4 regions of the Cytobacillus sp. SAFR-174 genome follow, and region 1 is predicted to be linked to each of the others. Evidence: predicted binding sites of a transcription regulator. Region 1 holds the regulator's gene; each other region holds the start of a gene.

Region 1 (7,920 bases):
TCGATGATAAAGAAAAAATGGTGAGGTTCTGCCAGGCGATTCAATTTGCATCACCTGTTAATTCCCACGTAACCGCCTACCCAGCTTATATGCCGGGATATGAAGATGATGTCATCATGGCAGCGGGTACTTTTATACAGGGTGCCAGCATTGAGCTGACCGCAGACGGTCCAATAAGGCCTCCGTACGTTGCCTATGTGCAGGGCGGCCTTACCTATTCGCATGTAAAAATGGCTGTATGCATAGCATTGAACCAATTGCTGGAAAAGGGTTTAGTCCAAATAAATTAGGTAAATATAAGAGGGACAGCTACATAGTTAGTTGTCCCTTTCTTTTGCTTTACTGAGAATTATATGAAAATATGAAAGGCAAAAATTTTTTGAAAAAATCATGTTATAAAACCTAACATTCTATTGACAGATTTTCTAACATTACATATAATAAACTCAAGAAGTAATTGAAATGGGGGAGAAATAGTTGACTGGAAGCGAAATTCGACGTTCCATGCCGCTTTTCCCAATTGGTACTGTCATGCAGCTGACTGACCTGACTGCAAGGCAGATTCGCTATTATGAAGAACACCAATTGATATCTCCAGCTAGAACTGACGGAAACAGAAGGCTTTTTTCCTTAAACGACATCGATGTCCTTCTGGAAATCAAAGATTTAATTGATCAAGGTGTGAACATGGCCGGGATCAAGCAGCTATTTTTCGTTAAAGAACAGCAAGCGCTAACTGAAACCATGAATAAACAAGCTGAAAAAGGGAGACGCGATCTATCGGATGAAGAAATCCGGAAGCTTCTGCGCAAGGAAATTGTGCAGGCGGGCCGTTTTAATCGCTCTTCATCCCGTCAGGGTAACATCCACCGCTTTTTCCATTAAGAAAGCCGTTTTTAGCTCGTTGATAATGTCTTGGATTTCCGGGCGCGCATTAACAGAGCAAAAAATAAATTACACATGTAAATTTAAGGGAGGAACTACCAGTGGCTAAGTTTACTAAAGAAGATATTAAACGTATTGCAGAAGAGGAAAATGTGAAATTTGTCCGTTTACAGTTTACGGATATCCTTGGAACAATTAAGAATGTGGAAATTCCAATCAGCCAGCTTGAAAAAGCGCTTGATAACAAAATGATGTTTGATGGATCTTCAATCGAAGGTTTCGTGCGAATTGAAGAGTCAGACATGAATCTATATCCAGACCTTGATACTTGGGTAGTGTTTCCTTGGACTGCAGAAAAAGGCAAAGTGGCTCGTCTGATTTGTGATATCTATAATCCGGATGGAACTCCATTCCTTGGCGATCCGCGAAGCAACCTAAAACGCATCCTTAAAGAAATGGAAGACCTTGGCTACACTGATTTTAACTTAGGGCCTGAACCGGAATTCTTCCTTTTCAAGCTTGACCATGCAGGAGAGCCGACTCTGGAACTAAACGACAATGGCGGATACTTCGACCTTGCTCCGACTGATCTTGGCGAAAACTGCCGCCGTGATATCGTACTTGAGCTCGAAGAAATGGGCTTTGAAATTGAAGCTTCCCACCATGAGGTTGCACCTGGCCAGCACGAAATTGACTTCAAATATGCGGATGCTTTAACAGCTTGTGACCAGATTCAGACGTTCAAGCTAGTTGTTAAAACCATTGCACGCAAGCACGGCTTGCATGCGACATTTATGCCTAAGCCATTATTCGGTGTCAGCGGATCTGGAATGCACTGCAACGTTTCACTATTCAAGGATGGGAAAAATGCATTCTTCAATGAAACCGGCGATCTTCAGCTAAGTGATGACGCCCGCCACTTTATTGCTGGTATCGTGAATCATGCAACTGCATTTACAGCTGTGACAAACCCTATCGTTAACTCATACAAGCGTCTGGTACCGGGCTATGAAGCACCTTGCTATGTTGCCTGGTCTGCTCAAAACCGTTCACCTCTCATCCGTATCCCTGCTTCCCGCGGAGTAAGTACACGTGTTGAGGTGCGGAGCGTAGACCCTGCTGCGAACCCATACCTTGCTATGGCTGTATTATTAAAAGCTGGCCTGGACGGAATCAAAAATAAAATGACTCCTCCTGCTCCAGTGGACCGCAATATCTATGTAATGACAAAAGAAGAGCGTGAGGAAGAAGGAATCAAAGATCTGCCTCCTACTTTGGCAGCGGCCCTTGAAGAGCTAAAGAGAGATGAGGTAATTGTTTCTGCTCTTGGCGATCACATTTTTGAACATTTCATTGAAGCGAAAGAAATCGAGTGGGATATGTTCCGTACGCAAGTGCATCCATGGGAGCGCGAGCAGTACCTGAGCATGTACTAAGAAAATATGACAACCCCTGGCTGATAAAGTCAGGGGTTGTCATTATGGAAAATGCAAAAACCCCGTTTTTAAATGAACGAGGTTTTAACCAATTTCTATCTCTCTGCATCTCTCTATTCTTTGTGTCTTATTTTTAAGAAATCGAGACATGTCAGCAGTGCATCTCCTCCAAATCCTGCAATTACTGCCAGTAGAACTACTTTTAAGGCAGAGTCAGGATCTGAAGATACGACCAAAAAAACAGCCGCTAAAGCCCCCATGATTACCTCTTCAAAGACCCCCAGATAGATGAATTTTTTTGTCCTTCTGGGTTTAACCATTTTGCCTTCTTTTCGAATATGTCCAACGACACCGACCAGCCCACCAATCAACAAAGCGAAGGTAATGTTCAAAAACATTTTTTCTTCACACTCCTAAAGTCGAGATTTTGGACAAGCGACCTTAGGTTGATTCTCGGTGTATTACCATTATATTGAAAGTGAATATAAAATAACATGCATAAAAATACCGAATTTTCTGAATAATAAATTAGTCATTCATGACTGTAACCTTATGTTTGAATAAAAGTATCAGTTACTTTCGTAGGATTTAGGTGATAGCACCAGGTAATAGGAACTGATAACCTTCTTAAAATTGGAAAAAACAAAAAGCAGGCAGAGATGCCTGCTTCTTAATAATCTATTAATGCATGTGACGGTATACGCCTATAACCTTGCCAAGAATAGAAACATTTCGAAGTATTATTGGTTCCATTGTGGAGTTTTCCGGCTGCAGACGGATAAAGTCTTTTTCTTTAAAGAATCTCTTGACAGTCGCTTCATCTTCCTCTGTCATCGCAACTACTATATCCCCATTATTTGCAGTGCTCTGCTGTTTGACAATTACATAATCTCCATCAAGGATTCCTGCTTCAATCATACTTTCTCCCATGATTTCAAGCATGAATACATGCTCGTCAGCCGGTGCCATTCTTTCCGGAAGAGGGAAGTATTCTTCAACATTTTCAATTGCCGTTATCGGCTGCCCTGCAGTTACTTTACCGACGATTGGGACATTAACTGCACTGACCTTGGGAATGTTAGAAGCCTCGTCCAAATCTAAAATTTCAATAGCACGAGGTTTTGTAGGGTCCCTGCGGATCAGCCCTTTGCTTTCAAGTCTGGCCAGATGACCGTGAACGGTCGAACTTGAAGCCAGGCCGACTGCTTCACCGATTTCCCTTACAGAAGGGGGATATCCTCTCAATTTAACTTCTTCTTTTATAAACTCTAATATATCTTGCTGTCTTTTTGATATTTTCACCATCTTTACGCACCTCGTATGTGTTTTAATTGTCTCAATTATAGCATCAATTACCATATGATACAAACATAAGTTCGAATTTATATTGACGCAAAACAAATGTTCGGTATATAATGAGATCAACAAATACGAACATACATTCTTTTAAGGTGGTTTATTATGCTGAACAAATTGTGGAAATCATATTCCTATGCTATTATTCTCTTCGTTTTAAGCTTGGCAGCATCGTTTATATTACTCGTGCTCATTGAAACACCTGATACAGAAAAGTTTGTGAAAGTCACTGTTGCAGAAGGTGATTCATTATGGAAGATTGCTGAAAATTTTTCTTCTGAGCATTCTCTGTCAACAGATCAATTTATAAATTGGGTAGAACAAAATAATGGGATAGCGGCAGGAAGGATTTTTCCGGGTGATGAAATTGTCATTCCAGTAAAAGCCCTGGATGACCAGCCATATAAAGAGCTTGCCAGTTCAGACCTTAACGAATAAGGAGAAGTTATGAAAGCAATAATTTACTGCAGAGTTAGTACAACAAAGGATACTCAGGAAACGTCCCTTTCAAGACAGGAAGAAGAGCTTTTGAACCTGGCAGAAAAGCATGACTTTCAAGTAGCCAAGGTCATCCGCGAACAGGCCAGCGGATACGATCTTGAAAGAGACGGTATATTGGAACTTTTAGACTTAATTAAAAAAAAGGATATTAATGTTGTTCTCATCCAGGATGAAACCAGGCTGGGGAGGGGAAATGCGAAGATTGCGATTCTCCATTGCATCTTTAAAGAGGAAGTCCAGTTATACAGCATCTCAAATAACGGCAAACTGGAGCTTTCGGAATCAGATTCGATGGTGCTGAGCATTGTAGGAATGGTTGAGGAGTATCAGAGAAAGCTGCATAACATCAAAATCAGACGCGGCATGCAGCGAGCTGTTGATAAAGGATACAGGCCCGAGAAAAACCTAAGTAATCAGGGTGCAAATGGCGGCAGGGAAAGAATAGAGGTCCCGATAGAGGAAATTGTCCGGCTGAGGAAAAACGAGTTAACGTTTGCTGAAATTGCTGCGACGCTTAGGGGGTTTGGCTATAATATTTCCAAAGCAACCGTCCATAGAAGGTACAAAGAACATATTGATTCGCTTTCTGAGTAGAGCACTTTTCTTGTAAAAGGTGCTCATTTTTAGTATGATGGCATTTGAGTTTCAGTATTGTTCCATATCTGAAGCTGCTGTATAATAAAAACTTCCATCAGAATTGTTCAAAGGTTAACTTTTGATATAAAGGAGTTTTAATAAATGCTGCCTAAACAAAAACTTGCCCGAATTAATGAACTGGCAAAGAAGGCCAAGGAATCCGGACTAACAGAATCAGAAGCGAAAGAACAGACGTCTTTGCGCAAAGAGTATTTGGAGACTTTCCGCTCTGGCATGTTAAACACGCTGAAGGGCGTTACAATCGTTGACCCGAAAGGGAACGATGTAACACCGAAAAAACTGAAAGAATTCCAAAATAAAAACCGCCTTCACTAATAGTATAATTGCAAGGGATACACAGCGCTGTATTCCTTCTTTTAATAGAGGAGATGGCAATACTGACCTATCTCCGCTTTTTTTACATATGCCGGATCTTTTTGTGTCAATATAGTAACAAACCGGCTTTTTTTGTCCTTTACCTGACCCTATTGGTTGTGAAAAAAAGGGACACCCGATAATATTAAGAGTGAAGAATTACTACTCGAAAGGATGTATTGAATGTTTAATCACACAGATGAACTATCCATCAGTTCTATTCGTACTTTATCAATTGACGCCATTGAAAAGGCGAACTCCGGCCATCCGGGCATGCCAATGGGAGCTGCTCCAATGGCTTATACACTTTGGACACGCTTCATGAACCACAATCCGAAAAACCCTGAATGGTTCAATCGTGACCGTTTTGTTCTTTCTGCCGGACATGGCTCTATGCTTTTATACAGCCTTCTTCATCTTTCCGGCTATGATGTTTCCATGAATGACATTAAAGAGTTCAGACAGTGGGGAAGCAAGACGCCTGGTCACCCTGAATTCGGCCATACTCCAGGTGTTGACGCAACAACAGGTCCATTAGGACAAGGTATTGCTATGGCTGTCGGTATGGCTATGGCTGAACGCCACCTGGCTGCAACATACAATAAAGACAACTTCAATGTTGTTGATCATTATACATACAGCATCTGCGGTGACGGAGACCTTATGGAAGGCGTTTCGGCTGAAGCTGCTTCCCTTGCCGGCCACTTGAAGCTTGGCAGATTGGTTGTTCTTTATGATTCAAATGATATCTCACTTGATGGAGACCTTGATAAGTCTTTCTCTGAAAGTGTTGAACAGCGCTTCAAGTCATACGGCTGGCAGTACATCCGTGTAGAAGACGGCAATGATCTTCACGAAATCGCAAATGCAATTGAAGAAGCGAAACAGGATGAAAGCCGCCCGACAATGATTGAAGTGAAAACAGTCATCGGCTATGGTTCTCCAAACAAATCAGGCAAATCTGATGTTCACGGCGCTCCTCTTGGTGCTGATGAATTGAAATTAACAAAAGAGGCTTATAAATGGACGTTCGAAGAAGACTTCCATGTGCCACAGGAAGTATATGATCACTTTAAGCAGCAAGTTGTTGAAAACGGTTCGAAAAAGCAGCAGGAATGGGAAGACCTTTTTGCTAAATACAAGGAATCTCATCCTGAGTTAGGGAAACAGCTGGAGAAGGCGATCAATGGTGAGCTTATTGAAGGCTGGGATAAAGACATCCCTGTTTATGAAGAAGGAAAGAGCCTTGCCAGCCGTGCTTCTTCAGGAGAAGTGCTAAATGCTATCGCTCAGAATCTGCCTTCATTCTTTGGCGGATCTGCAGACCTTGCAGGCTCCAACAAAACAATGATCAAAGGGTCGGGTGACTTTACGGCTGAATCATTTGATGGCCGGAACATCTGGTTCGGTGTGCGTGAGTTTGCAATGGGTGCTGCATTGAATGGAATGGCGCTTCACGGCGGATTAAAAGTCTTCGGCGGAACATTCTTCGTGTTCTCTGATTACCTTCGCCCGTCAATCCGTCTGGCTGCTCTTATGAATCTGCCTGTTACGTATGTATTCACACATGACAGTATCGCTGTCGGTGAAGACGGCCCAACGCATGAGCCTGTAGAACAGCTTGCTGCATTGCGTGCAATGCCAAACCTATCTGTTGTCCGCCCTGCTGACGGAAACGAAACAGCAGCTGCCTGGAAAACAGCAATCGAATCAACAAACAAGCCAACTGCATTAGTATTGACTCGTCAAAACCTGCCTACATTAAAAGGAACGGATTCAACGGCATACGAAGGCGTTCAAAAAGGCGGATATGTTGTATCTCCAGCTTCTAACAGCAATGCGGATGTATTATTGCTTGCTGCAGGATCTGAAGTCAGCCTCGCAGTTGAAGCTCAAAAAGCGCTTGAAGGTGAAGGCATCCATGCATCTGTAGTAAGCATGCCTGCCTGGGACCGCTTTGAAGCTCAATCAAAAGAGTACAAAGAAAGCGTAATTCCTAAGACAGTCAAGAAACGTCTTGCTATTGAAATGGGATCTTCACTTGGCTGGCACCGCTATGCAGGAGACGAAGGCGATGTTCTTGCCATCGATACCTTCGGAGCATCTGCACCAGGTGAAAAAATTATGGAAGAATACGGATTCACAGTAGACAACGTTGTAGCACGCGTGAAAGCATTGCTGCAGGGATAATGATATCCGGGAAGGGAGAGCTGAGAGGCTCTTCCTTTTTTTATACCATTAAAGACAATGAGTATTTTCAGCCGTCATCGAAAAACAAGATTACCATTAATCAAATCGGGGAATATGCAATAGTGAATATTTGTAAAAGTGTCCAACAGCAGATCTTCTTCCACCAAGAACCCTCATAATCAACTGAATTCTTCGCTTTCGACAAAATTAGTGAAAGTTTTTAACATCTTCAGACAGATTCTTTGAATTCGTTTACTTATAATTGAAAGAAATGGATTGTCCCGGAAGGAGGGGCCAGATGAGAGCTTATCAATTGTATTTAATAGAAGATGAATTTGCGTCCCATTATTTTGGCAGAGAGCGGATGTTTTTTCAGCTGTTTGAAGAGTATGAGCGTTCGTCAGGTGAAATGAAGGCTATTCTATCGAAGCAAATTGATTTTGTGACTAAGCCGATCCCGGGTTTAAAAGTGCATCAGTATATCCACCAGCAGCTCCAGAGAAAAAAAGACTTTATCATAGAAAAAAGTGCATACTATATA
Region 2 (7,920 bases), on a different contig from region 1:
GCAAAGATACTTTTTCGCAATAATAGAAGCAGCTGGCTCAATGCAAGCCAGCTGCTTTATATAGCTCTAATTTTTCTTTTTCTTTATGATTTCCTTGCCGTCTGCCGACAGCCCTCTGGCAGTATGATAGTCTCCCATTTTAAAATAATAGCGTTTGTTTTCTTTTTTTATTATAGCCGCTTCTTCAAATTTTTCTTCCTTGCCGGCCACTTCTACTTTTTTAATATCTCCGCTTTGAATTTCACCAAAAATTATTGGTAATCTGTTTTCCAGATTACCTTCCTTATCGTAATCATAGAAAGTATCTGAATAAACGGTCATATGTTCATTCTCATAATGCTCCCAATGGTTATGGCCCTCATTTTTCCAGCCCTTTTTGTCACTGCCTTTCAAATAGGCAGCTGCCATGGCCTCGATCTCATTTTGTCCATCATTCTGCTGCGTTAAATACAGCAGTATGACTCCATCTTTTACTTTTTCTTTATGTAAGATTTCTTTTACATTAAATGGAATTCCATCATCAATCGCCTGGCCCATTGTTGCTGTGCTGCACCCCGACAAAATCAGGAAAGCTGCCGCCAGAAAAAATAACTTCCACTTCATTCGAATCTCCCCCAATCAGCACTCTCTTCACCCATAATGACAAACATCTTGTTATCTAACCTTTTACTAATATATTAAAACCTTATTTTCCAGAATTTTGGAAGGGTATTTTTACCTATGCAGCCTATTAAAAAGACCGCCTTCCCACAGCGGCCGTCAGCTAATTCATTATTATTTTGTTTTATCAATAAAGCTCATTCTCGGGTTTAAATACTGATTCGGGCTTTTTAACTGATAGCAGTTTGCCTTCTCTGAAAAGTCTATCGTTAAATTTTCATCCAAAAATACTTCCTTGGATTTTTCCACATATATGCTGCCGGTGTTTGTTTTGATTTCTCTGTCATCTTCATCAAGCTCATCAACAAGCCAGAGTGCAGCCACTCCGCTTACAACACAGCCGCAGCCATCTATATCATACTTTAGTTTTATGAATCCATCTTTGCCGGCAATCCGTCCCGATAATTTTTCTGCCGCTAATTCAGTTAGTGTAATTTCCATGTTGTAAAACTACCTCCCCTTTGCATATGCTGATTTTAACACAGATAGGGATAACATGCTTCTGAAAGAGACATCTGCTATTCAGCCACCAAAATAATGTTTTTTAGAAAGGATGATTGGATATGTCCAAGGTGCAGATTAAAGTAATGGATAATGGATCGCTGCGTGTAACAGGTGATGTAGAGTTAATTGATATGGATGGCAATAAATTCGAAACAAAAAAAACCTTCTCCCTTTGCCGTTGCGGAAGATCCTTGAATATCCCATTTTGTGATGGCACTCATAAAGGAACTTTCCAGTCCTGTGTCCGTGCAGAGAAAGCTCCTGATGAAAAGCAATAATGGTGGAAACGGGGATAGCCATCCCCGTTTTTTTCATTTTTCATTTTTTGTTTTTGCGGGTGTCGCTCTTTCATCCTGTACTATCCCTTGAAGCCGTTCCCGGTCCCTGTCCGTACTGTCTTCCCCGGCCCCTGGTGCGGCGTTGGCCATTGGCAGCTGTTCAAGTTCTTTTCCGCTGGGCATCTTCATACACCTCCCTGCTGTTAAGGTGCTTCACCCGCCTTAAAACTACCCCGCTTAAATTCATCCAGTACAGTCCAGCCAGCCCTACTCTTCCGTGAACCGCGCATCCGCTATATCGTTAATGGAAATACGGTGAATTTCCCCAAACCGGTCAACAACATGAAGCTTTTGGCCAAGGTCATCCCAATAATGAATGCTCCCGATAACCAGTTCATAATTTCTGCCCCTGTAATGTGTAAGTGTAACGTTTTTTTGAAATTCCATTGCTTCCGAAAGAATTTCATTCATATATTCCATCTTCTGCTCATCCAATTCCCGCTTTTGCTCGTATGTGTCTTCCTTTGCCCAGTCTCTTAAGAGCTTTACATGTTCCGGCAGCATCATGGAAGTCCATTTAATTCTGCCCCGATCGCGAATCATAAGCTGACCCTCCTTTTACATTTTATGGCCGCCAACCAATGTCGCACGGTGTTTGGCGGTTCCTGCGCCTGTATAAGAGACGGCTCTCAGCAGAGCTCCTCTTCCAAACTTGGAGCGGATCCGGTCGACAGTATAGCCGAGCTCCCTTTTTTTCCAGCCATCCAAGTCGAACAGACTCAGCTGCATTTCGCAGTCATCCATAATATTGCCGAGGGAAATGGAAATCTGCCGTACTGTTTTCCCCTCATAATTCTCGTCAAAAAGCTCGAGGCAGACCCGATAAAGATCCATCGTAATATTGGTTGGCTGATCGACTGTCCTGGAGCGATAAAACCCCCCTCCGAATTCATCCTGGCTGTAGCCAAGGCCAAAGCTGATGGTTCTGCCGGCTTTGCGATGGCTGCGGGCCCTTCTTGCCACTTCTTCACACATCTCAAGGACCACATGCTTAATTTCCTTTTCCTCTTTGTAATCCCTCAGTAAAATCTGGCTTTTGCCGAAGCTGATCTGCCCTGCCATAATCGGCGCGCCTATTTCCGACAAATCAATCCCCCATGCATGGTGATAGAGCTGGTTGCCCATAATCCCAAACTTCTTCTCGAGTTTAGCCAGATCATAGCGGGCAAGCTGGCCGACTGTAAAAATCCCCATTCCATTCAATGTCTTTTCAACACGGCGGCCGATGCCCCACATTTCCCGTAACGGGGATATATTCCACAGCTTTGTTTTTACATCTCCATACGTCCATTGTGCAACTCCCTTTTTTTTCGCCTCAAGGTCCAGGCAGAGCTTTGACATTAGCAAATTAGGCCCTATTCCTATGGCACAGGGAAGCTGAAATTCCCGTTCAATATCATCTTTTATTTTCCAGGCAATCGTCTGGGCATCACCCCAGAGATGCACTGCGCCGTCTACTTTTATAAAGCTTTCATCGACACTGTACGTATGGATGGCTTCCTTGGGGACATATCGGTTAAACACTCTGGTGATTTCAGTGGAGATTCTTAAATAAGTCGCCATTTTCGGCTCCTCAACTCGAATGCGCGGATCTTGGGGGACCTCAAAAAGACGGGACCCTGTCTTTATTCCAAACTCTTTTTTCATTCGCGGAGAGGCCGCCAGAACAACGCTCCCCTTCCGTTCCACATTCCCGGCAATTACAAGATAGCAGTCAAGAGGATCCAGACCAAGCATGACAGCAGAACAGCTTGCATAAAAGCTCTTCATATCAACACACAAAATTTGATTGTTCGGCATTGAGCTGTAATCAACCATGACTTCGACATCCTCCTTCAAAAAAAAGCGTAAGGCGCTGCTTATCAGCTTCTATGCTGCATAGCCCCTCTAAACTCCCAAAAATATATATTACAAGAACATTCGTTCTGTATATGTATACCCATTATATTAAGCGAATATGCGTTCGGTTTCAATGGAAATTTTACGCGGTTTTTCTTAAAAGCGGTTCTTTCTCCCCGGGATAGACGCCTCATCAGCCAAAAACAAAAGAAGCTGCAGGCACTTGGCTGCAGCTTCTGAGCTTCTTATTTTTGATTGAATGCGCGTTTTCCAATTTTTTCGAACAGTCCTGGAAAAAGGGCATAGATAATGCTCCCTGCATTCATCCACCGCGGAAGGTTGATTTCCCTGACAGGCCGCAGCATGGCATTGACTACCTTGCGGGCCACGTATTCAGGCTTAAGCATAAATTTGCTGACATTTTTCACGTATGTGCCCTTTTCATCTGCAATCGTAAAGAAATTGGTTTCAATCGGTCCAGGGTTAACTGCAGTCACAAATACACTGCTGTCAGCAAGCTCCATCCGAAGGCTGTTTGTATAGCCAAGAACCGCATGCTTGGTTGCGGAATAGACACTCGATTTCGGTGTGGCCATTTTGCCGGCCTGTGAAGCGATATTAATAATATGGCCGCTCCTCTGTTTCCTCATCACTGGGAGCACCATGCTCGTGCAGGCCATTAAGCCAACAACGTTTACATCAAACATTCCCTTTATTTCTTCAACTTTTGCTTCATGCGCCTCGCGGAAAACACCGAAGCCGGCGTTATTCACAAGCACATCTATGTGACCAAACCGGGCAATGATCTCTGAAAAAACAGCCGAAACTTCGTCAGTGTCTGAAACATCAAGCTTATACACATATACATCGACTGAAAAGCGCTTCCGCAAGTCTGCCTGCAGCTCCTGCAATTTGTCAAGGCTGCGGGCAAGAAGGACAAGATTTGCTCCCCTTTCGGCACAAAGGACGGCCATTTGCGCCCCGATTCCGCCTGATGCACCGGTGATAATCACATTTTTATTTTTTAATCTGTCTGACAATCAAACCACCTCTTTTGATGCGGAATACAAGAATGCTTCATCCTCTTTATTTATATAAATCTCTCCTATTGAATGCAAATAGTCAAGCTGTGCGATTGTTTCAGAAATGGTCAGGGAAAGCTCCTTCTCATAAACCTTCGGAAAAAGGCGGCGGCACACCTCAAAAACAGTGAGCGATTCGGACTCAAGCCATGCCTTTACTTTCATTGCCCGCTCATGCTGGCGGCCAAGCCTTTCGCTTATTAACCCATTCACATTTGTAATATCCTCCCCATGTCCGGAATAAAAAAGGGATATCGGCAGCTGCCGCAGTTTTTTCAGAGACTCGTTATACTGAAGCTGCGGCTTCGGCCTTTCCGCATTGCCGGGAAGCGGCGGCTCCAGGATAGGGTTAGGTGAAATGTGTGCAAGCAAATGGTCTCCTCCAAGGAATACACCATCTTTCTCCCTGAACAAACCTATATGGCTCTGTGCATGCCCGGGGGTCTCCGTTACCGTCCAACCGTTAAGCCCTTCAGGCTGGCTGCCTTCCTTCAGTTCTCCTGTCAGGGTACGATTGCAGGAATAGCGCAAAGTCTTTTTCATTTTGTTAATAAAGGAAGCATACCTTTCAGGAATTCCAAATTCGTTAAACAGTTTTATGTAAAACTCATCATGAAATTTTAGAAATTCGTCAGTACGGGACAGCCACCTTTGGTTAAACGGGTGCCCGAACACATCAAGATTGTCCGGGAAAAAGTCAAGCAGTCCGGCATGATCGGGATGATGATGTGTGAGAACAACCTGTTCAAAATCACCGGGAGTTAAATTCAGCTCTTTAAGCTGGGATTTTAAAGCTTCCCATGCTTCATCCGTTTTAGGCCCTGCATCGACAAGAGTCAGCTTTTCCCCTTTTACTGCATATACATTAACGTCGCCGACAGGAAAAGGTGTCGGGATAACAAGCTTTGCAATACCATCCTTCCATTTTGCCATTTTACAATCCCCCTAAAATCACTATATTTAAATAAAATAAAGCTGTTTTTCTATATACTTCCTCAGGCATGCTTCCTTTAAGTAAACTGTTCAGTTATCCCCTTAAAAAATCAGCATTTGCCATACGCATATATTAACGGAATTCAATAACATAATTTAGAAATTTACATATATAAAAATAAGTGTACCGTTCTTTTTAGTAATTGTCATTATTTTCACATAATTTTTATGTAATATTGATAATTTTTCAAAAAATACTTCTTGACAACTAAGTGTGTCTTCTTGCATAATCACAATTAAAATTTGATTTTCATAAATCAAAGCTGTACTCTACAGCAGAAACATGGCGATGAATAAGATTAGTAAATGGAAAACGGCGAAAGAGAGTGAAGCTCGAGCGGCTGAAAGGCTTCACCGTCCACTTGACCATTGAACCTGCCTTATGAGCTGTTAGGAAAACCTAAACGCACCCCCGGCGTTATCGGGATCGAGATGCCTTTTCAAAAACACAGCGGCTGCGGCAGGCATGCTGCACGAAGAAAGAAAAGGCAATGAAGGTGGTACCGCGGAAGCAAAGTCTTTTCGTCCTTTACTGGATGGAAAGGCTTTTTTATTTTTAACAGCCGGTAAATAGAGCAACAATAAGGAGGAATAACAGCAAATGAAAAAATTAGCTATTGTAGGAGCAGGATCAATGGCAGAAGCGTTAATATCAGGAATCGTCGAAAGCCGGCTCATTACCGGCAGCAATATTTGGGTGACAAACAGATGCAGCAGGGAAAAGCTGCAATCCCTGCAAAAAGCCTATGGCGTTCAGGCCACTTATAATCTTAGTGAACTGTTAAGCGGGGCTGACGCTGTTATTTTAGCGATGAAGCCAAAAGATGCTCAGGAAGCCATCAATCTCATAAAGCCTTATTTACAGGAAGACATGCTGATCATTTCCGTACTCGCCGGAGTTTCGATCGAAAGCATTGAACTTTTGGCAGAAAAAAAGCTGCCAGTCGTAAGAGCAATGCCAAATACATCAGCAGCAGTCGGAAAATCAGCAAGCGCCTTATCGGCTAATGAAAGAGTGACCAAAGAACAGATGAAAGCAGTAAGAGGCATTTTTGATACAGTGGGAAAATCAGCATTTGTTGAGGAAAAACAGCTGGATGCTGTAACAGGCCTGTCAGGCAGCGGACCGGCATATATTTACTATCTTGCGGAAGCTATGGAAAAAAGCGCGGAAGAAATCGGGCTCGAAAAGGGTATGGCGAAAGAATTCATCATCCAGACACTCATCGGGGCAGCCGAAATGCTGGCCCGATCAGCCAAGGACCCCGAGCAGCTTAGGAAGGAAGTAACAAGCCCTGGCGGCACCACTGAAGCAGGTGTAAAAGTGCTTGAAGCGAACGGAGTGCAGGAAGCTTTCATTGAATGCATCAAGGAAGCGACAGCCCAATCGAGGCGGCTTGGCCAAAGCTTCAGCAGCACCGTCAAAATTTAGCTGGCAGCATCCCCTATAAAACGCCGTCTTATTGCAAACTATGAGAAAAGGATGAGAAACCTGCAAATGCTCATTATTCTATTAAGCGCAAGCCTCCTGGTATGGATTGCAGTACTAATTGATTCACTTCTGGGACTAAAAAGCCTGGATCGCCTTGAAGATACCGATACGATGACTGAAGGCCCCCTTCTTTCTGTTATTACCGCTGCAAGGAATGAGGAAGCCAAGCTTGCGGAGAGCTTAGAAACCCAGCTGCGGCAAAGCTATAAACGCATTGAATGGATATTGGTCAATGACCGTTCAGCCGACAGCACAGGAAGCATCATGGATCATATTCAGAAAAAGGATTCAAGGGTTAAGTGTATTCATATTGATTCCCTCCCAAGCAGATGGCTGGGAAAAAACCACGCTCTTTATAAAGGATATAGGGAATCATCAGGGGAATTAATTCTGTTTACAGATGCCGATGTGTTATTTAAAAAGGATGCCTTCAGCAAGGCGGTTCATTATTTCAGCAAGAATGAACTTGATCATTTAACGGCGGCACCAAGTTTGACAGGCAGGAGTTTCTGGCTCAACACGTTCATTGCTTTTTTTCTTTTTGGCTTCTCCTATTATAAACGCCCCTGGCTGGCAAACAATCCGCGTTCTAAGAGCGGGGTTGGCATTGGGGCATTTAACATGGTGTCCAGGCATTCCTATGAAGCAATCGGAACACACAAGGCAATAAAAATGCGGCCTGATGATGATTTAATGCTTGGAATGAAAATCAAACAAAACGGTCTCAGACAGAAATTTGCAACGGCGATGGACCTGATTGAAGTTGAATGGTATGAAAGTTTAATAGAAGCCTTCAAAGGATTGGAAAAGAATACTTTTGCTGGCCTTCATTACCGTATTAGCATGGTGCTATTTGCAATTGCCGGCACATTCCTTTCTCAGGTGCTTCCCTTTTTCTCCGTTTTTTCAACAGACAAAATGATTTTCAGTCTGAGCCTTGCAAACATTCTTTTTTTAGCAGCTGTTTATACAATCATTACAAAAAGAATGTCCAAATTTTCTCCGCTCCTGT
Region 3 (7,920 bases), on a different contig from region 1:
ATAGTTTCCCTTATATAGGAGTATAACGCTGCTTGGTTACACTGATTTTGCTGGAACATTACATTGTGTTATCAATTAAAAGGAGGAGATATTGCCTGTTGATGTGGGAGTGTTGATTTCCGCTGCAGGCACTCGCTTTCCGCGGGGCAGGCGGTGAGCCTCCTCGACGCTCTGCGTCTGCGGGGTCTCACCTGTCCCGCTACTCCCGCAGGACTTTGAATAAGCATCCACGAATAATCACCGCACGAAGGAAATGCGGCAGCATTTTCGAGGATCTCGCACCTTCCGCTACAATCAACACACAAAAATATCATATTAGCGTTATCACAGCATATAAGAAAACAAAGTCTGGTTAGAAGACTTTTTATAATGTAAAAAGCCAAGAACTTAAAATGAGTAATTATCTATAATTTTATCAGCAATCAGCTCATATCCCTTTCCGTTTGGATGGAGGGAATCAGCGAAGTATTGTTTTTTGTTTTTTCCCTTGAACAGTTCATTGGTGGAAATGTAGGTGATATGTTTATCTTCTGCCGCTTTTTTTCTGATGGATGTGTTCCAATGGTCAATATATTTTTCGATCCGGTCGCCGTCAGGATAAGGATTGTATAGTCCAATCAGGATAACAGGTGCATCACTATTGGCGGTTTCCAGTGTTTCCAGGATTCCATTCAGTTTATCTTCAAATATGCCCTTAGCTTCAACAAGATTTTCGTGATGGAGCGGATACAGATCCCCCCCATTGCTTTTCAGCAAATCGTTTGTGCCGATATATACTATAAACATGTCTGCATTTTTGATATCCTCTGCCACTTTCGGTTTGAGCATTTGCTGGAGAACATCAGAAGATTTATAACCATACACTCCATGATTTGTTATGCGGTAATTCTTGTCCTGATATGCCTTATCCAGTTTGCTCTGCAGCCTCCCAATATAGCCCTCTTCCGTTTCATCTCCATACCCATAGGTAAGTGAGTCCCCAAATGCAACAATCATTTGGCTGCTTTCCGCTTTTTTCTCATCACCAAGGAATGTGATGGAAAGATAGATGCCAATCCCTAACAGGATAATGCCTGCTAAAAGGTAGATTTTATTTTTCATAGTGTATGTTCCTTTCTAGGTTGAGATAAATGATGGCTGCAGACGCATGTTCTTTACCCCGCATCCCAGCTATCTAATCTTATTTCCATAAAAAAGAAGCAGTACCAAAACGGTACTGCTCCTGTAATTAAGCGTTTGTCACGCCCTCTTTTTCTTTAATTTGCTGTTTCATTCTCTGCCGGTCTCTTTCCAAGATCGGCTTAAGATATTTGCCTGTATAAGATTCCGGTACTTCGGCAATTTTTTCCGGCGTACCTGCAGCTAAAATGGTGCCGCCCTTATCTCCGCCCTCAGGCCCAAGGTCGACGATATAATCGGCGGCCTTGATGACATCGAGATTATGCTCGATAACCAGTACGGTATCCCCATTCTCAACCAGACGCTGAAGGACCACAAGCAGTCTGGAGATATCATCCACATGAAGACCTGTTGTCGGTTCATCAAGAATATATAGGGAGCGGCCTGTTGAACGGCGGTGCAATTCGGAAGCAAGCTTGACACGCTGCGCTTCACCGCCGGACAATGTTGTCGCAGGCTGCCCCAATGTGATGTAGCCCAGGCCAACATCATAAATCGTCTGCAGCTTGCGGCGGATCTTAGGAATATTTTCGAAAAAATCCAGTGCATCTTCCACCGTCATATCGAGAATCTCCGAAATATTTTTCCCTTTGTATTTAACTTCAAGTGTTTCCCTGTTATAGCGCTTGCCATGACAGACTTCACATGGCACATACACATCAGGCAGGAAGTGCATTTCAATCTTAATGATTCCGTCTCCGCGGCATGCTTCACATCGTCCGCCTTTTACATTGAAGCTGAATCGCCCCTTTTTATAGCCCCGAACTTTTGCTTCATTGGTTGAAGCAAACACATCACGAATATCATCAAACACTCCTGTATAGGTTGCCGGGTTGGAACGAGGCGTCCGTCCGATTGGAGACTGGTCGATATCAATGACTTTATCAAGGTGATCAATACCTTTTATCTCTTTATGCTCACCCGGCTTCGCTTTGGCTCTATGAAGCTTCTGGGCAAGCCCTTTATGAAGTATCTCATTGATTAATGTACTTTTCCCTGAACCGGATACACCCGTAACAGAAATAAAGGTGCCGAGGGGGAACTTAACGTTCACATTTTTAAGATTGTTTTCTTTAGCGCCTTTAATTTCGATAAAGCGTCCGTCATTCTTGCGGCGCTCAATTGGAAGCGGAATGAATTTCTTGCCTGACAGATATTGCCCTGTCAGGGAGTTTGGATCATCCATTACCTCCTGAGGCGTACCCGCTGAGACGATTTGCCCTCCATGAACTCCCGCTCCCGGGCCGACATCAATTAAATAGTCGGCCGCCACCATTGTATCTTCATCGTGTTCCACCACGATCAGGGTGTTGCCGATATCACGCATATTTTTGAGCGTATCAATCAACCGGTCATTATCACGCTGATGGAGACCAATGGAAGGCTCGTCCAGAATGTAGAGTACACCCGTCAGGCGCGAGCCGATTTGTGTAGCCAGGCGAATACGCTGGGCTTCACCGCCTGATAAGGTTCCAGCTGCCCTGCTTAATGTCAGGTAATCAAGCCCGACATTGATGAGGAACCCCAGCCTTTCCTTAATCTCACGGAAAATAAGATTGGCAATCTTCATTTCTTTTTCAGACAGTGTCAGGTCCTCAAAGAAGCTGAATGCTTCCTCAATCGAATATTCTGTTACATGGCCGATATGCTTTCCGGATACTAGCACTGCAAGAGTTTCCGGCTTCAGACGGTAGCCTTTGCAGGAAGGACATGGATGCTGGGCCATGTATTTCTCCATTTGCTCCCGGATATAATCAGAGCTTGTTTCTTTATAGCGGCGCTCCACATTGCGGATGACACCTTCAAAACGAATATAATTCTCCCTTACCTGGCCAAAGTCGTTTTCATATCGGAAATAGATGCTGTCCTTGGCGGATCCGTATAAAACTTTCTCAAGCAAGTGTTCAGGGATATCCTTAACCGGCAAATCCATATCAATCCCATAATGATTGCAGACAGCCTCAAGCAGCTGAGGATAATATTGAGAGCTTGTCGGTTCCCAGGGCGCAATGGCATTTTGCTTTAATGAAAGACCCTTATTAGGTATTACCAGATCAACATCAACCTCAAGCTTAGATCCCAATCCATCACATTCCGAACAGGCACCAAATGGACTATTAAATGAGAACATTCTCGGTTCAAGCTCACCGATTGAAAAGCCGCATTGAGGGCAGGCATGATTCTCGCTGAACAGCAGTTCCTCTTCCCCAATGACGTCCACAAGCACCTTGCCATTGCCCAGATTCAAAGCAGTTTCCAATGAATCTGCAAGCCTTGGCGCTACGCCTTCTTTTACGACAATGCGGTCGATTACTACTTCTATAGAATGCTTTTTGTTTTTTTCCAGCTCTATCTCTTCACCGAGATCCATCATTTCTCCGTCGACACGGACGCGGACGAATCCCTGCTTTTTCACATCCTCGAACACTTTTACATGTGTCCCTTTTCGGCCGGAAACAAGGGGAGCCATAACCTGGAGCTTTGTTCTCTCAGGGTAATCCATTATCCGGTCAACCATTTGTTCAATGGTCTGTGAGGAGATTTCGATATTGTGAATCGGGCAGGTGGGACGCCCCACCCGTGCAAATAATAATCGCAGATAATCATAAATTTCTGTCACTGTTCCAACTGTGGAACGAGGATTTCGGCTTGTTGTCTTTTGGTCAATAGAGATTGCCGGAGACAGTCCTTCGATCGCATCCACATCAGGCTTATCCATCTGACCGAGGAATTGCCTTGCGTAAGCAGATAATGATTCCACATAGCGGCGCTGACCTTCAGCGTAAATTGTATCGAAGGCCAGAGAGGACTTTCCTGAACCTGAAAGTCCGGTCAGGACGACAAGCTTATCTCTTGGAATGGTGACATCTATATTTTTCAGATTATGGGCTCTGGCACCCTTTACAATCAGTTTATCCATCGCCATTTTTTCGTCATCCTTCCGCTTTCAGCTCTAATATTAAATCACGAAGCTCGGCAGCCCTTTCGAAGTTGAGGGATTTGGCCGCTTCCTTCATTTCTTTTTCCATATCGCCGATCAGTTTCTCGCGCTCTTTCTTGTTCAGCTTGCCGAGCCTTGCTGACGGCTGGTATTCTTCCTGCTCTTCTGCCGCATGGGTTGCACGGATCGAATCGCGAATATCCTTCTGGATAGTCATTGGTGTGATGCCATGCTTCTCATTGTACTCTTCCTGAATGGAACGGCGGCGCTTTGTTTCACTGATGGCTTTCTCCATACTGTCCGTAATCCGGTCTGCATACATTATGACATGGCCGTTTGCATTACGTGCTGCACGCCCAATCGTCTGGATGAGTGAACGTTCTGAACGGAGGAAACCTTCTTTATCAGCGTCAAGTATGGTAACAAGGGATACTTCAGGAATATCCAGTCCCTCCCGCAGAAGGTTGATCCCGACCAGCACATCGTACTTGCCAAGACGAAGCTCCCGGATAATCTCAATCCGCTCAAGCGTTTTTATCTCTGAGTGCAAGTACTGCACTTTAATGCCGATTTCCTTTAAATAGTCAGTTAAATCCTCGGACATTTTCTTCGTTAAAGTGGTAACAAGAACACGTTCGTTTTTCTCAACACGATCCTGGATTTCGCCAATGAGATCATCAATTTGACCTTCGATTGGACGGACATCAATTGTTGGATCAAGCAGACCGGTTGGGCGAATAATCTGCTCAATCATTTCCGGTGTATGCTCAAGCTCATAAGGACCGGGTGTTGCCGAAACAAAAACAGCCTGCTTCACATGCTTTTCGAATTCAGTAAACGTAAGCGGCCTGTTATCCATCGCTGAAGGCAAACGGAAACCATGGTCCACAAGCACAGATTTTCTTGCCTGGTCACCATTGAACATACCGCGGATTTGCGGCAGAGTTACGTGTGATTCATCAATCACAATCAGGAAGTCTTCCGGGAAGTAATCCAGAAGGGTGTACGGTGTTGAACCAGGAGGTCTTAACGTAAGATGACGGGAGTAGTTTTCAATTCCGGAACAAAAGCCCATCTCCCTCATCATTTCAAGATCATAGCGAGTCCGCTGCTCGAGGCGCTGTGCTTCAAGAAGCTTATCGTTTTCTCTTAATTCAGCAAGGCGCACTTCCAGCTCTTTTTCAATGTTCTGGATGGCGATCCGCATTTTTTCTTCACGCGTTACGAAGTGGGATGCCGGGAAAATCGCAACATGTTCACGTTCACCCATTATTTCACCTGTAAGGGCATCCACTTCACGGATCCGGTCTATCTCGTCTCCGAAAAATTCTACACGGATACAATGCTCATCCCGTGATGCCGGAAAAATCTCGACAACGTCTCCGCGTACACGGAAGGTACCGCGCTGGAAGTCGATATCATTGCGCTCGTACTGAATGTCAACGAGCCTGTGAAGAAGCTGGTTCCTCTCAATCTCCATTCCGGCTCTGAGGGACAGCACCATTTCACGGTATTCTTCAGGTGAACCCAAACCATATATGCAGGAGACACTGGCAATAATAATGACATCATTCCGCTCAAACAGGGAGGAAGTCGCCGAGTGGCGAAGCTTATCAATTTCATCATTGATGCTTGCATCTTTTTCAATAAAAGTATCTGTAGAAGGCACATATGCCTCAGGCTGATAGTAGTCATAATAGCTGACGAAATACTCAACCGCATTGTTTGGAAAAAAGTCCTTAAATTCACTGTATAGCTGTCCTGCGAGTGTTTTATTATGGGCAATAACAAGCGTTGGCTTGTTTACTTCTTTTATGACATTCGAAATCGTGAAGGTCTTACCCGTTCCTGTCGCACCCAGAAGTGTCTGGTGTTTCTTGCCGGAATTGATTCCCTTCACTATTTCTTTAATCGCCCCCGGCTGGTCGCCCTGCGGGGAATATTTTGAGACTAATTCAAATTGATCCTTCACCTAAAAGCCTCCCGTTCAGATTACTTTTATCTATTTATATTAATCACAAACCAGCATTGAGATAATTCAAGATCCGGGATGCACCGCTGATTTGTCAGTTTTTTACTCAAAACTCATATCATCATTCTACCACAAAGAGCCTAAAACAAACCAATAATATGCGAACGGATATTCGTTTTTGTGTTTTCACTGAGAAAATATTGCTTGGGAAATATGCCGAATCATTGAGGGGAGTGTCGAAGAAAGGTTAATCAAACGTTTGATTGATTGCCTTGAGTTCAAACAAACGTTTGATTGAACTTCATTATAAGCTGATATGACGTATGCCTAAATACAGCTTTTAACTCATTAAATAAAAAACCTGTCGATAGGTTTGTTCGACAGGCTCTGCAAATTTCATTCCGCACTTGGCTTTATTTTCGGATTCAATTTTTGGGCATACCAAAACCCGACAGTCAGCGAAAGTGCGTCTATAACGATTAAGGCAAATGAATTGGTGTAGCCTTTATATACAGAAGCAGCAATAAGTCCCACCGTCAGCACCAGCCCGATTACACGATTATAGCTGACTCTCGTAAAAAACAATACCAGCAGTCCAGGAAGCAGAAGAGCTGACAGATATTTTAATCCCATTTAAAACACCTTCTTTTGGTTTTTCACAAAAATTCAAGGTTTCTACCATTAGAATAGCTTTTCACCGAAGGATGTACAAGTTTTTTCAGTGTTATTCCAAGCGTTCTTTCACATAATAAGAAAAAGAATTTATTATGGAGGAATGCATCATGGCCAGAAGAAAAAGACGCCCGCTAGTACCGGAATCAAGAGGTGCATTGGACCAGCTGAAAAATCAGGTAATGGCAAACCAGGGGTATCATGTTGACAGAAAAAATCCGGACGCTGTGAAATATGAAATTGCTGGCGAGGCAGGTGTGCCTTTGAAGCAAGGCTATAATGGCACGCTTACATCCAAACAGGCAGGAACAGTTGGCGGAAAGATTGGCGGCAGCATGGTGAAGGAACTTATCCGGATGGCACAGGAACGGATGAAGGAACAGTAGAAATGTGAACTTTGGGAAAAGAGTGGGGAAATTCGGGAAACGAACACTTATTTTGAGGAAAAGACTCATCAAATTGGGGAAACAACTCTCCAATTTGAGGAAAACACTCACAAAAAAAAGCTATCCCGCAAAAGGATAGCTTTTGTTCTTATTCAGCAGCCTTTCGCTCTAGAAATTCCTGTTTAATGGATTTAAGCAGTTCCGGGTCAGTTACTAGCTGGAAGGCAGTGAGTGCCAGTCCTTTCGCTCCCGTAAGCAGCGCTTCGTCTCCTTTTGCAGATGCGGCCGCTTCCCGGAACGGAACAGTATGGGCAACGAGATTATCCGCACCAATTTTAATATAAGGGTGAATGGTTGGCACCACCTGGCTGATGTTGCCGGCATCCGTCGAACCGATTCCATCCCGGTCCCCTTCCACTACGGTTTCTCCCAAGTCTTCAATCACTTCTTTAAACACCTTGTCATATGTCTTGTTTAACAGCAGGTTATCTACTTCGTTTTGAAATGCGATGACATTCAGCTTTGCTCCTGTTGCCAGTGCAACACCTTCAGCGACAGCTTTAACCTTCCGTGTTACCTCATTTAAATCTGTTCTGGTTGAAGCACGAATGAAAAATCTGGCTTTTGCATACTCAGGGATAATATTTGGAGCATCCCCGCCATGTGTAATAATTCCATGGATTCGCACATCATCCTTCAATTGCTGACGGAGAGCATTTATTCCGTTGAACAGCTGAATAACTGCATCCAGAGCATTGATTCCTTCCTCC
Region 4 (7,920 bases), on a different contig from region 1:
CTTGAACACAGAAATGAGGTGAAAGCCAATGTCTGAACAAGCTGGAATTGCGGAGAAAGAGACGGTAACCTACCGTGTTCAGGGCTTTTCCTGAGCAGGCTGTGCCAAGACGTTCGAAGAGAACGTGAAACGCCTGGATGGCGTTTTAGATGCGAATGTGAATTTTGGTGCTTCTAAGATAACTGTTACAGGGAAAGCTTCAATGAAGGCGGTCGAAAAAGCGGGAGCCTTTGAAAATCTGAAGCTGCGTGCAGAGAATGAAAAAAAGGTGGAGCGCGAGGCATTTTGGAAGCAGAAATCTAACTATAAAGTGTATTTGGCAGCGCTTATTCTGATTGTGAGCTGGTTTTTAAGCGAACAGTATGGAGAGGATCATCTATATCCGATCACAGGGTATGCAGCAGCAATCATCATAGGCGGTTATACTTTATTCCTGAAAGGCTTCAAAAATCTTGCAAGATTGAATTTTGACATGAGCACCCTGATGACGATCGCTATTATAGGTGCAGTGATCATTGGCGAGTGGGGAGAAGGAGCGATGGTTGTCATCCTTTTCGCCATCAGTGAAGCCCTTGAGCGTTTCTCAATGGAAAAAGCGCGCCAGTCCATTGAATCATTGATGGACATTGCCCCTAAAGAAGCATTGATCAAACGGGACAATGAAGAAATGCGGATTCATGTGGATGATATTCAAATTGGTGACATCATGATTGTGAAGCCGGGAGAAAAATTGGCCATGGATGGCGTGGTAGTGAAAGGAACCTCTTCCCTGAACCAGGCAGCGATTACCGGAGAAAGCGTGCCTGCCGTTAAGACTGCAGGTGATGAGGTTTTTGCAGGCACACTAAATGAAGAGGGACTACTTGAAGTAAAAGTCACGAAGCATGCTGAAGATACCACCATCGCCAAAATCATCCATTTAGTGGAAGAAGCACAGGCTGAAAAAGCGCCTTCCCAGCAATTTGTCGATAAGTTTGCCAGGTACTATACGCCTGCCATTATTGTTTTAGCATTTTTAATAGCGATGGTTCCTCCGCTATTTGGCGGGGATTGGAGCGAATGGATTTACCAGGGGCTAGCTGCATTGGTTGTCGGCTGTCCGTGTGCGCTAGTCGTATCTACACCGGTAGCGGTCGTTACGGCCATCGGAAATGCGGCAAGAAACGGTGTCCTGATTAAAGGCGGCATCCACCTGGAGGAAACAGGGGCGCTTAAATCGATTGCATTTGATAAAACAGGCACATTGACAAAAGGTGTTCCTGCCGTTACAGACATCATCACTATTAATGGTGATGAAAGACAGCTTCTCCAAATCACGGCTGCCATTGAGAAAGGGTCACAGCATCCCCTTGCTTCTGCAATCATGAAAAAAGCAGAAGACATAGGCACTGATTTTACCGGCCTGGACATAGAGGATTTCATCTCTATTACAGGAAAGGGAGTAAAAGCCTCAGTGAATGATGTCCTCTATTATGCCGGAAGCCCCAATCTGTTTGAAGAGCTTCATAGCGGCATGGAAGGCACGATTCAAAAGCAAATAACAGATCTGCAGACCCAGGGTAAAACCGTTATGATTCTGGGAACAGAAAGCGAAATCCTCTTAATAATAGCTGTTGCAGATGAAATACGGGAGCATTCGAAAACGGTCATCAGCAAACTAAATGATATGGGAATTAAAACGGTTATGCTGACAGGCGACAATCACAGAACGGCTTTGGAGATCGGAAAGCAGGCCGGCGTTTCTGAGATTAAAGCGGATTTGCTGCCACAGGATAAACTGGCTGTTATTAAAGAGCTTCGTGCCCGCCATCAAAGTGTGGCAATGGTCGGAGATGGAGTCAATGATGCGCCTGCACTTGCTGCTGCGTCTGTCGGGGTTGCCATGGGCGGTGCCGGAACCGATACGGCACTAGAAACAGCGGATATAGCGCTAATGTCAGATGACTTGAGCAAATTGCCTTATACGATTAAACTCAGCCAAAAAGCGTTAGCGATCATAAAACAGAACATTACGTTCTCACTCGGAATCAAGGCCCTTGCCTTACTGCTGGTGGTTCCAGGCTGGCTGACCTTATGGATTGCCATTTTCGCGGACATGGGAGCAACTCTGCTGGTCACCTTGAATAGCCTAAGGCTTCTCAGAATAAAGAAATGAAAAAACTCAGAGTGATGCTTTCGGGCATTGCTCTTTTTTTTGCGGTGTATTTGAATTTCTGTCTGGGTAACAGCCTACTCTTAAAATAAATATCTGCATACGCTAATACTGAAATTTATCCTGAGGAGGACTAGACATGCAGAATGAAGTGAATGAACTAATGCAGATTAGCCCAGATGATGACTTTAGGAGGCCATTTGGTTTTGGGAGACCTTTCGGGTTTGGCAGGCCGTTTGGTTTTGGGAGACCGTTTGGATTCGGAAGACCATTTGGGTTTGGAAGACCATTTGGATTTGGCAGGCCGTTCGGTTTTGGCTTCGGGTTTCCTTTCCTGGGAGGTCTGCTTTTGGGAAGTGCTTTAGCTCCGCCATTCGGATATGGTTATCCTTACCCATATTACGGTTATCCTTATTACTCATATCCTCCATATTACTATTATTAATCTCTTTATAAATAAAAGAGGAAGGAGCATTATTGCTCCTTCCCTGCACCAAGCTCTTCTGCCAATTCCACAATCGCTTTGTTGATTCTCCAGACGAAATAAAGATGATGAATCAAGTCACGCTGGGATTGCTGCCTTGGTGGTGCCATTCGTTCAATTTGTTCTCTTTCCCGGTCCAGACTATAGACAAGTGTGCCGTCTCCGCTTTCTTTGATCAGGTCCATTAATGTTTCAATATTTAATTCAAGTTTCTCCTCCATTCTTGTGAAAACATCGACCAGCTCATCAGGATAGTCGAATCCTTTCCGGTAGGAGGAAGCCACCAGATGTCTTGCATAGTAATTGATGGCTGAAAAAAGGGTGATCCATCTGTTAACGTCAGCATGGCGCGGAGATCCGGGTTTCTTTATCAGTGATTGCGCTTCGACGTTTATGGTTTTAAGCTTTTGATCCAATAAGAAGCCTTTGCCTGAAAGCTCCTTAACATTCACATCTTCCCGGAAGCTTCGCACATATGCCGTGACATACGGTTTCAGTTCCTGAAGATAATCATTTATCGTATCGGCCACTTTATCCTTCGTTTTTTTAGGAAAAATAAATAGAGATACGCCGAATGCAATGCCGGCACCGGCAATCGTATCGATAACCCTGGAACTGATAAGGGAGAATGATATTCCGCCAAGTAAAAGGTCATACATAAAAGCGACCAGCATCGTAATAAACATGCTCATTAATGTATAAGAGACTTCAAATAAATAAAAAGAGAAGAAAACTGCTGCAAAAATGAGCGTGATTTCCAGCACAGAATGGCCGCTGACCACTCTGGCAAGCGTAAATCCTATCACTGCCCCGATAATCGTTCCAACTGACCGCTGAAAACCTTTCGTATAAATGCGCCCGATTGATTCGGTTCCGAGCAGAACGATAAAGGCTGTTAAAAGAACCCAATAAGGCTGGTCAGGCGAAAGAATCTGTCCAGCAATGATGGATATGATGGCAGCAGTCAATGCCTGAAATGCTTTTTTGGTGGAAGGTTTGAGGCTCTTATCTTCTTTAGGTGATTCATCCTCATCGGGCGTCTCTTCAGATACTTCTATTTCATTGTCTTTTACTTTATGAAGCGCCTGCTGTATAGTTATGCCGCCCTCAATGACATGGTTTGCAAGGGACTCGATCCGCCTGATCAAGTAAAGCCATCCTGCCGGTTTGTCTTCCCTGTTGAACAAATCCATAATAAGCAGGCGAAGTGCCTGTACAGCAAGCTCTGCTTCACGAAGATTTTGTTCTTCATATTGATGGGCAAGAACTTCAGCGTCACGGAGAGAGCGGGTGACCCAGACCAGGAGGTTTCTCAGCTCTTCTATGTCAAGGGCATTCGCTTTTTTTAAGTTCCGGATGGAGTCAGTCAGCGTTTCAATCAGCATGCCTGTATCAAATATATATAATCTCAGCTGGGATGGGGTCAGCCCGGGCCATAATTTCTGCACATCATCCTCATTGATATACTCTGAAACGATTACAGCATAATCCCGGAGTTTCAGCACGTTTCTCCGCAATTCTTCCCGCTGATGAGCAGTCATACGCTCTTCCTGCATTCCCTCAATTAAGAGATTGAAGGTAAAATTACTTTGGAAATGAAAGGAGCGGATGCTTCTTTTCAGGTTTTTCGCGGTGTCCTGAAAAAGAATAAAATTGAACAGGAAAGCATACGCGACCCCAATCCAGATCCCGAAGTAAAAGGAAGGAAGCTGGCTGGCTGATAATTGCAGAATAGATGAGAAATAAAGTGTCATGAATGCGATCATGCATAATGAGAAATAGCGGACACCAAAGCGGGTCAAATAAAAGCTTAAAAATATTAATGCAACCATTGAAATATCGGTAAAGATTGTGCTTTCTGCCAGCAGTGAACCGATTGATACTCCTGCCATTGCTGAAAATCCAAGGAGGCCGGTTGTGAGCATTTTCCCTTTTTTAGAGTCATCCATCACAATCATGATGCCAAGCATGCCGGCCATTCCGGAAACAATTGCCGGAGTAAGGGCGAGAGCGGCATCTGCCCCAGCCAATTGCATAAGAAATAAAGTTGTAAATACCGACGCCATTAAACTTAATGTGGCTCGTCCGGCTTTTTGAAATCGGATAAGTCCGGGATCGGACGCCAGCAAGCTTCCAAGCCACCGGTGTTTGATTTGCATCTGCTTCATTGTTTCACCAATCTTTTTTTAGAGAGTTAAAGTGTATTTTACCATTCGTACTTTTATTATCCAAATGAACCAACTTAAGCTTTTTCTGTTTTTTAGGTTTTAAAATCGAACAAATGTTCTATAATAAAGTATGGAGGGATTTATTATGCCGCTAAAAGACAGAGGGAAAATAAAATGGCAGCCTGCTCACTTCATGCCGGAACACCGGGCGATGCTAAGAAAGCTGGAAAGAGATCAAATGGCGCAAAACAAGCCGCTCATTGATGAATATGAATTGGAGGAATATGAAAACAAAATTCACTATGCAATGGAATATGCTTATCTTTTGAAAGTAAAAGTCTGGCGGGAAGGATTTTTCCTCGAATACAAAGGAAGGGTAAACCGACTGGATGGCATCAGCAGAAAAATTTATCTGCAACTGGAGAGCGGGGATCTTGAGAAAATTAACTTTGATGAAATAGCCGGGGTGGAAGCGGAAGAATGAATAATATTTTATAATTGCAGCAGACTCGAGGAACTTACCTCGAGTTTTTATATGGGCCGTGGACCGCAAACCTGGAGAAAATACATCCACTTTTTTCAATTTTTAGATATAATAAGAAAGAGCAGCTGGGAGTGAGTAGCGTTAAAGTACATCAAACATTTTTTCGTTATAAGGAGTCTTATCAATGAATGAATTGTTAACAGATTTACTTGATGATCTGCAAAAGTCAAACGGTGGCCATATTCTTTACCACTATGATCAAATGGATTGCTATCTTCAGAATGCGGTCTCATACATAACGGCTGGTGTCAGATGCGGCGGACATGTTTTATTTGTGGAGAATGATCGGAATTATTTTCTTATTGAAAAAGAATTAACTAATATGTTGGGAAAAGAGGAATTAAACAGGGTTCATTTTACGAACAATTTTGATTTTTATTACTCTAACGGTAATTTTAATCCTGGTACAGTGTTCAACTTTTTTCTTAAACACATTCAGCCATATTTAGATAGCAATACTAAGATATTTACATGGGGTTTGGTTGAGTGGGGGAACGTGAAGGACTACATTCCGTTAGTGGAACAATATGAAAAAAATCTAAGCAATGCCATTTCTGACCATGGCCTGATTTCCCTGTGTGCGTATGATAACAGAAATACCCCTCCGGAACTAAAGGAGAATTTAATGCGCTGCCATGATGTGCTCATAACAGATAGAGAGTATAAATACCTATAAAATGTTTTTAGGAGAAACCGATGAAAAAGATCACATTTCATGATATTTATAAACCGGGACACAGTGTTCTGGAAAATGACCTAATTATTCATAACCATAATCCTGACATGCTCCTTCAGTATGACAGCAATTTTATTGCCTTTAAAAGAATGCCTTCCGTTCAGGAGTTTGAAGAGGCACATCAATATTTAAGAGATTTTCATCAGAAAAAGGGCCAAAAGCATGTAAGATTTTATTTTCCGGATGATGAGGAGCTTTCTGGAGAGCTTGTGGCTTTCTTTCAGCAGGATAAAGATTATACGGTTGGGTTCCTGGAGTTATTTGCGATTCTTCCGGCTGAATTTCCGGAAGTCCAGGAAAGGGAAGAAATTAAAGTTGAAAATGTTACGGATAAAACATGGAACGATTATTTGGAATTTCAGTATGAGCAGGATTCGGTATATGGGGAAAACTTCGCAGAGAAAAAGAAAGCTCAGCACTTAAGAAATTACAAAGATGAAAGTATTCAGCAGCTTATTGCATTTTATAAAGGAAAGACAGCCGGATCTGTTGATGTCATTATCAAGGAACGAACAGCTGAAATTGATGGATTGATGGTCCATGAGGATTTTCAAAAAAAGGGCATCGGCAGCTCCCTGCAGAAATCCGTGATGGATCAGTATAAGGATAAAACGATCATTCTTGTGGCGGATGGAGAAGATACTCCAAAAGAGATGTACCGAAGGCAAAATTACCGGTATATTGGAAAGCAGTATAACTTATTAAAAGTATACGAATGAAGGGAAACCTGGTTCTATATGAGCCAGGTTTTTTTGTGTCAATAAAACATTGTTTTACAGTAAGAAACTTGAACAGTATTGATTTCGTGGTGAATTCCGGAAGATTTGTCGAAAAAAATCAGGAAAAAAAGAATAAAAACACATTTCATACGTAACAGTGTTATGTTACAATCGTATCATCAGAAAGGAGTCCTGGAATTGAGCGATGAATTAATTTCAAAAAAAGAGGTTCTGGATTTAACTGGGATTTCATATGGACAGCTTTACCGGTGGAAAAGGAAGAACCTGATACCTGAGGACTGGTTTGTCAGGAAATCAACTTTTACAGGGCAGGAGACTTTTTTTCCAAAAGAGAAAATCCTCGAGCGGGTTGAAAAGATACAGAAGATGAAGGATAGCCTTTCTTTGGATGAGCTGGCTGATTTGTTTTCATTGAATGCAACGAATCTGAAGCTGCCAAAGGAAAGTCTGATGGCTAAAGGAATAGCTTCTGATCCGGTTATGAATATCTTTCTGGACACACAGGGGGAGATTCACGAATTCAATTATTATGAGATTTTAAAGCTTTATATACTTTCCAGCCTGCTGGAATCGGGGGATATCCATATCGAAGAAGGGAAAATGCTCCTTCAGCTATTAAATGATCATCAAGAGATTCTGCAGCAGCCAAAAGCTGTGATCTGCTTCATTCGAAAACTCGGCATGTCCAGCTGCCTGGCTTCAATGAACGGGGAACAGGTCCTTCTCGAAAAAGGGACAAAATTGGCTGCCGCTATATCGGTAGAGCAATGTGCTGAGGAATTAAAATCCAAATTGGCATAGGAGGAAATGCTGTGGAAATGAAAACACTGGGGAACTTAATCATTAATGGAGTTGGATCGGTTAATGGAGGAACTTTTAATAAAGTCGAAATCAATGGAAAGGGCACGGTAAATAGTGATATAGAATGTGAGAGATTCAATTGCAACGGTACGGGGACGATCCATGGAAACGTAAAAACCGAAAAAGGAAAAATCAGCGGTGCAGCCAATATCCATGGAGCAGTTAAAGCTGAATCTTTAAATATTAACGGCTCCGCATCCATTTCAGAAGCTGTCCACAGCCAAAAGCTTGAGGT

What was found. Region 1 encodes LexA, which represses DNA repair genes until DNA is damaged. Its sites were predicted from a motif close to CGAACATATGTTCG; they were not measured.
Region 2: the regulator LexA is predicted to act here: its motif matches at 3,455-3,468, upstream of ACTHRG_RS17360 (Y-family DNA polymerase).
Region 3: the regulator LexA is predicted to act here: its motif matches at 6,254-6,267, upstream of uvrB (excinuclease ABC subunit UvrB).
Region 4: the regulator LexA is predicted to act here: its motif matches at 4,911-4,924, upstream of ACTHRG_RS14570 (YolD-like family protein).

What each region holds. Positions count from the first base shown of each region.
Region 1 covers NZ_JBQCMZ010000001.1:415,807-423,726, forward strand. Annotated here, with positions in the region: gene ACTHRG_RS02040 (aminotransferase class I/II-fold pyridoxal phosphate-dependent enzyme) at 1-290, shown strand, start outside; gene ACTHRG_RS02045 (MerR family transcriptional regulator) at 478-885, shown strand; gene glnA (type I glutamate--ammonia ligase) at 987-2,321, shown strand; gene ACTHRG_RS02055 (DUF4257 domain-containing protein) at 2,435-2,719, opposite strand; gene lexA (transcriptional repressor LexA) at 3,003-3,626, opposite strand; gene yneA (cell division suppressor protein YneA) at 3,783-4,115, shown strand; gene ACTHRG_RS02070 (YneB family resolvase-like protein) at 4,125-4,772, shown strand; gene ACTHRG_RS02075 (DUF896 domain-containing protein) at 4,917-5,150, shown strand; gene tkt (transketolase) at 5,373-7,379, shown strand; gene sirA (sporulation inhibitor of replication protein SirA) at 7,678-7,920, shown strand, end outside.
Region 2 covers NZ_JBQCMZ010000018.1:24,845-32,764, forward strand. Annotated here, with positions in the region: gene ACTHRG_RS17330 (alpha/beta hydrolase) at 1-23, shown strand, start outside; gene ACTHRG_RS17335 (hypothetical protein) at 67-603, opposite strand; gene ACTHRG_RS17340 (iron-sulfur cluster biosynthesis family protein) at 775-1,101, opposite strand; gene ACTHRG_RS17345 (CDGSH iron-sulfur domain-containing protein) at 1,224-1,442, shown strand; gene ACTHRG_RS17350 (hypothetical protein) at 1,476-1,625, opposite strand; gene ACTHRG_RS17355 (YolD-like family protein) at 1,710-2,045, opposite strand; gene ACTHRG_RS17360 (Y-family DNA polymerase) at 2,061-3,320, opposite strand; gene ACTHRG_RS17365 (SDR family NAD(P)-dependent oxidoreductase) at 3,587-4,381, opposite strand; gene ACTHRG_RS17370 (MBL fold metallo-hydrolase) at 4,382-5,356, opposite strand; gene proC (pyrroline-5-carboxylate reductase) at 6,018-6,848, shown strand; gene ACTHRG_RS17380 (glycosyltransferase) at 6,900-7,920, shown strand, end outside.
Region 3 covers NZ_JBQCMZ010000005.1:97,418-105,337, reverse strand. Annotated here, with positions in the region: gene ACTHRG_RS07150 (DUF459 domain-containing protein) at 388-1,101, opposite strand; gene uvrA (excinuclease ABC subunit UvrA) at 1,229-4,105, opposite strand; gene uvrB (excinuclease ABC subunit UvrB) at 4,113-6,092, opposite strand; gene ACTHRG_RS07135 (DUF2198 family protein) at 6,489-6,725, opposite strand; gene ACTHRG_RS07130 (alpha/beta-type small acid-soluble spore protein) at 6,875-7,150, shown strand; gene ACTHRG_RS07125 (M20 family metallopeptidase) at 7,299-7,920, opposite strand, start outside.
Region 4 covers NZ_JBQCMZ010000013.1:86,822-94,741, reverse strand. Annotated here, with positions in the region: gene ACTHRG_RS14590 (ArsR/SmtB family transcription factor) at 1-36, shown strand, start outside; gene ACTHRG_RS14585 (heavy metal translocating P-type ATPase) at 29-2,155, shown strand; gene ACTHRG_RS14580 (hypothetical protein) at 2,304-2,597, shown strand; gene ACTHRG_RS14575 (FUSC family protein) at 2,627-4,804, opposite strand; gene ACTHRG_RS14570 (YolD-like family protein) at 4,950-5,288, shown strand; gene ACTHRG_RS14565 (MEDS domain-containing protein) at 5,473-6,024, shown strand; gene ACTHRG_RS14560 (GNAT family N-acetyltransferase) at 6,045-6,803, shown strand; gene ACTHRG_RS14555 (YhbD family protein) at 7,002-7,625, shown strand; gene ACTHRG_RS14550 (polymer-forming cytoskeletal protein) at 7,643-7,920, shown strand, end outside.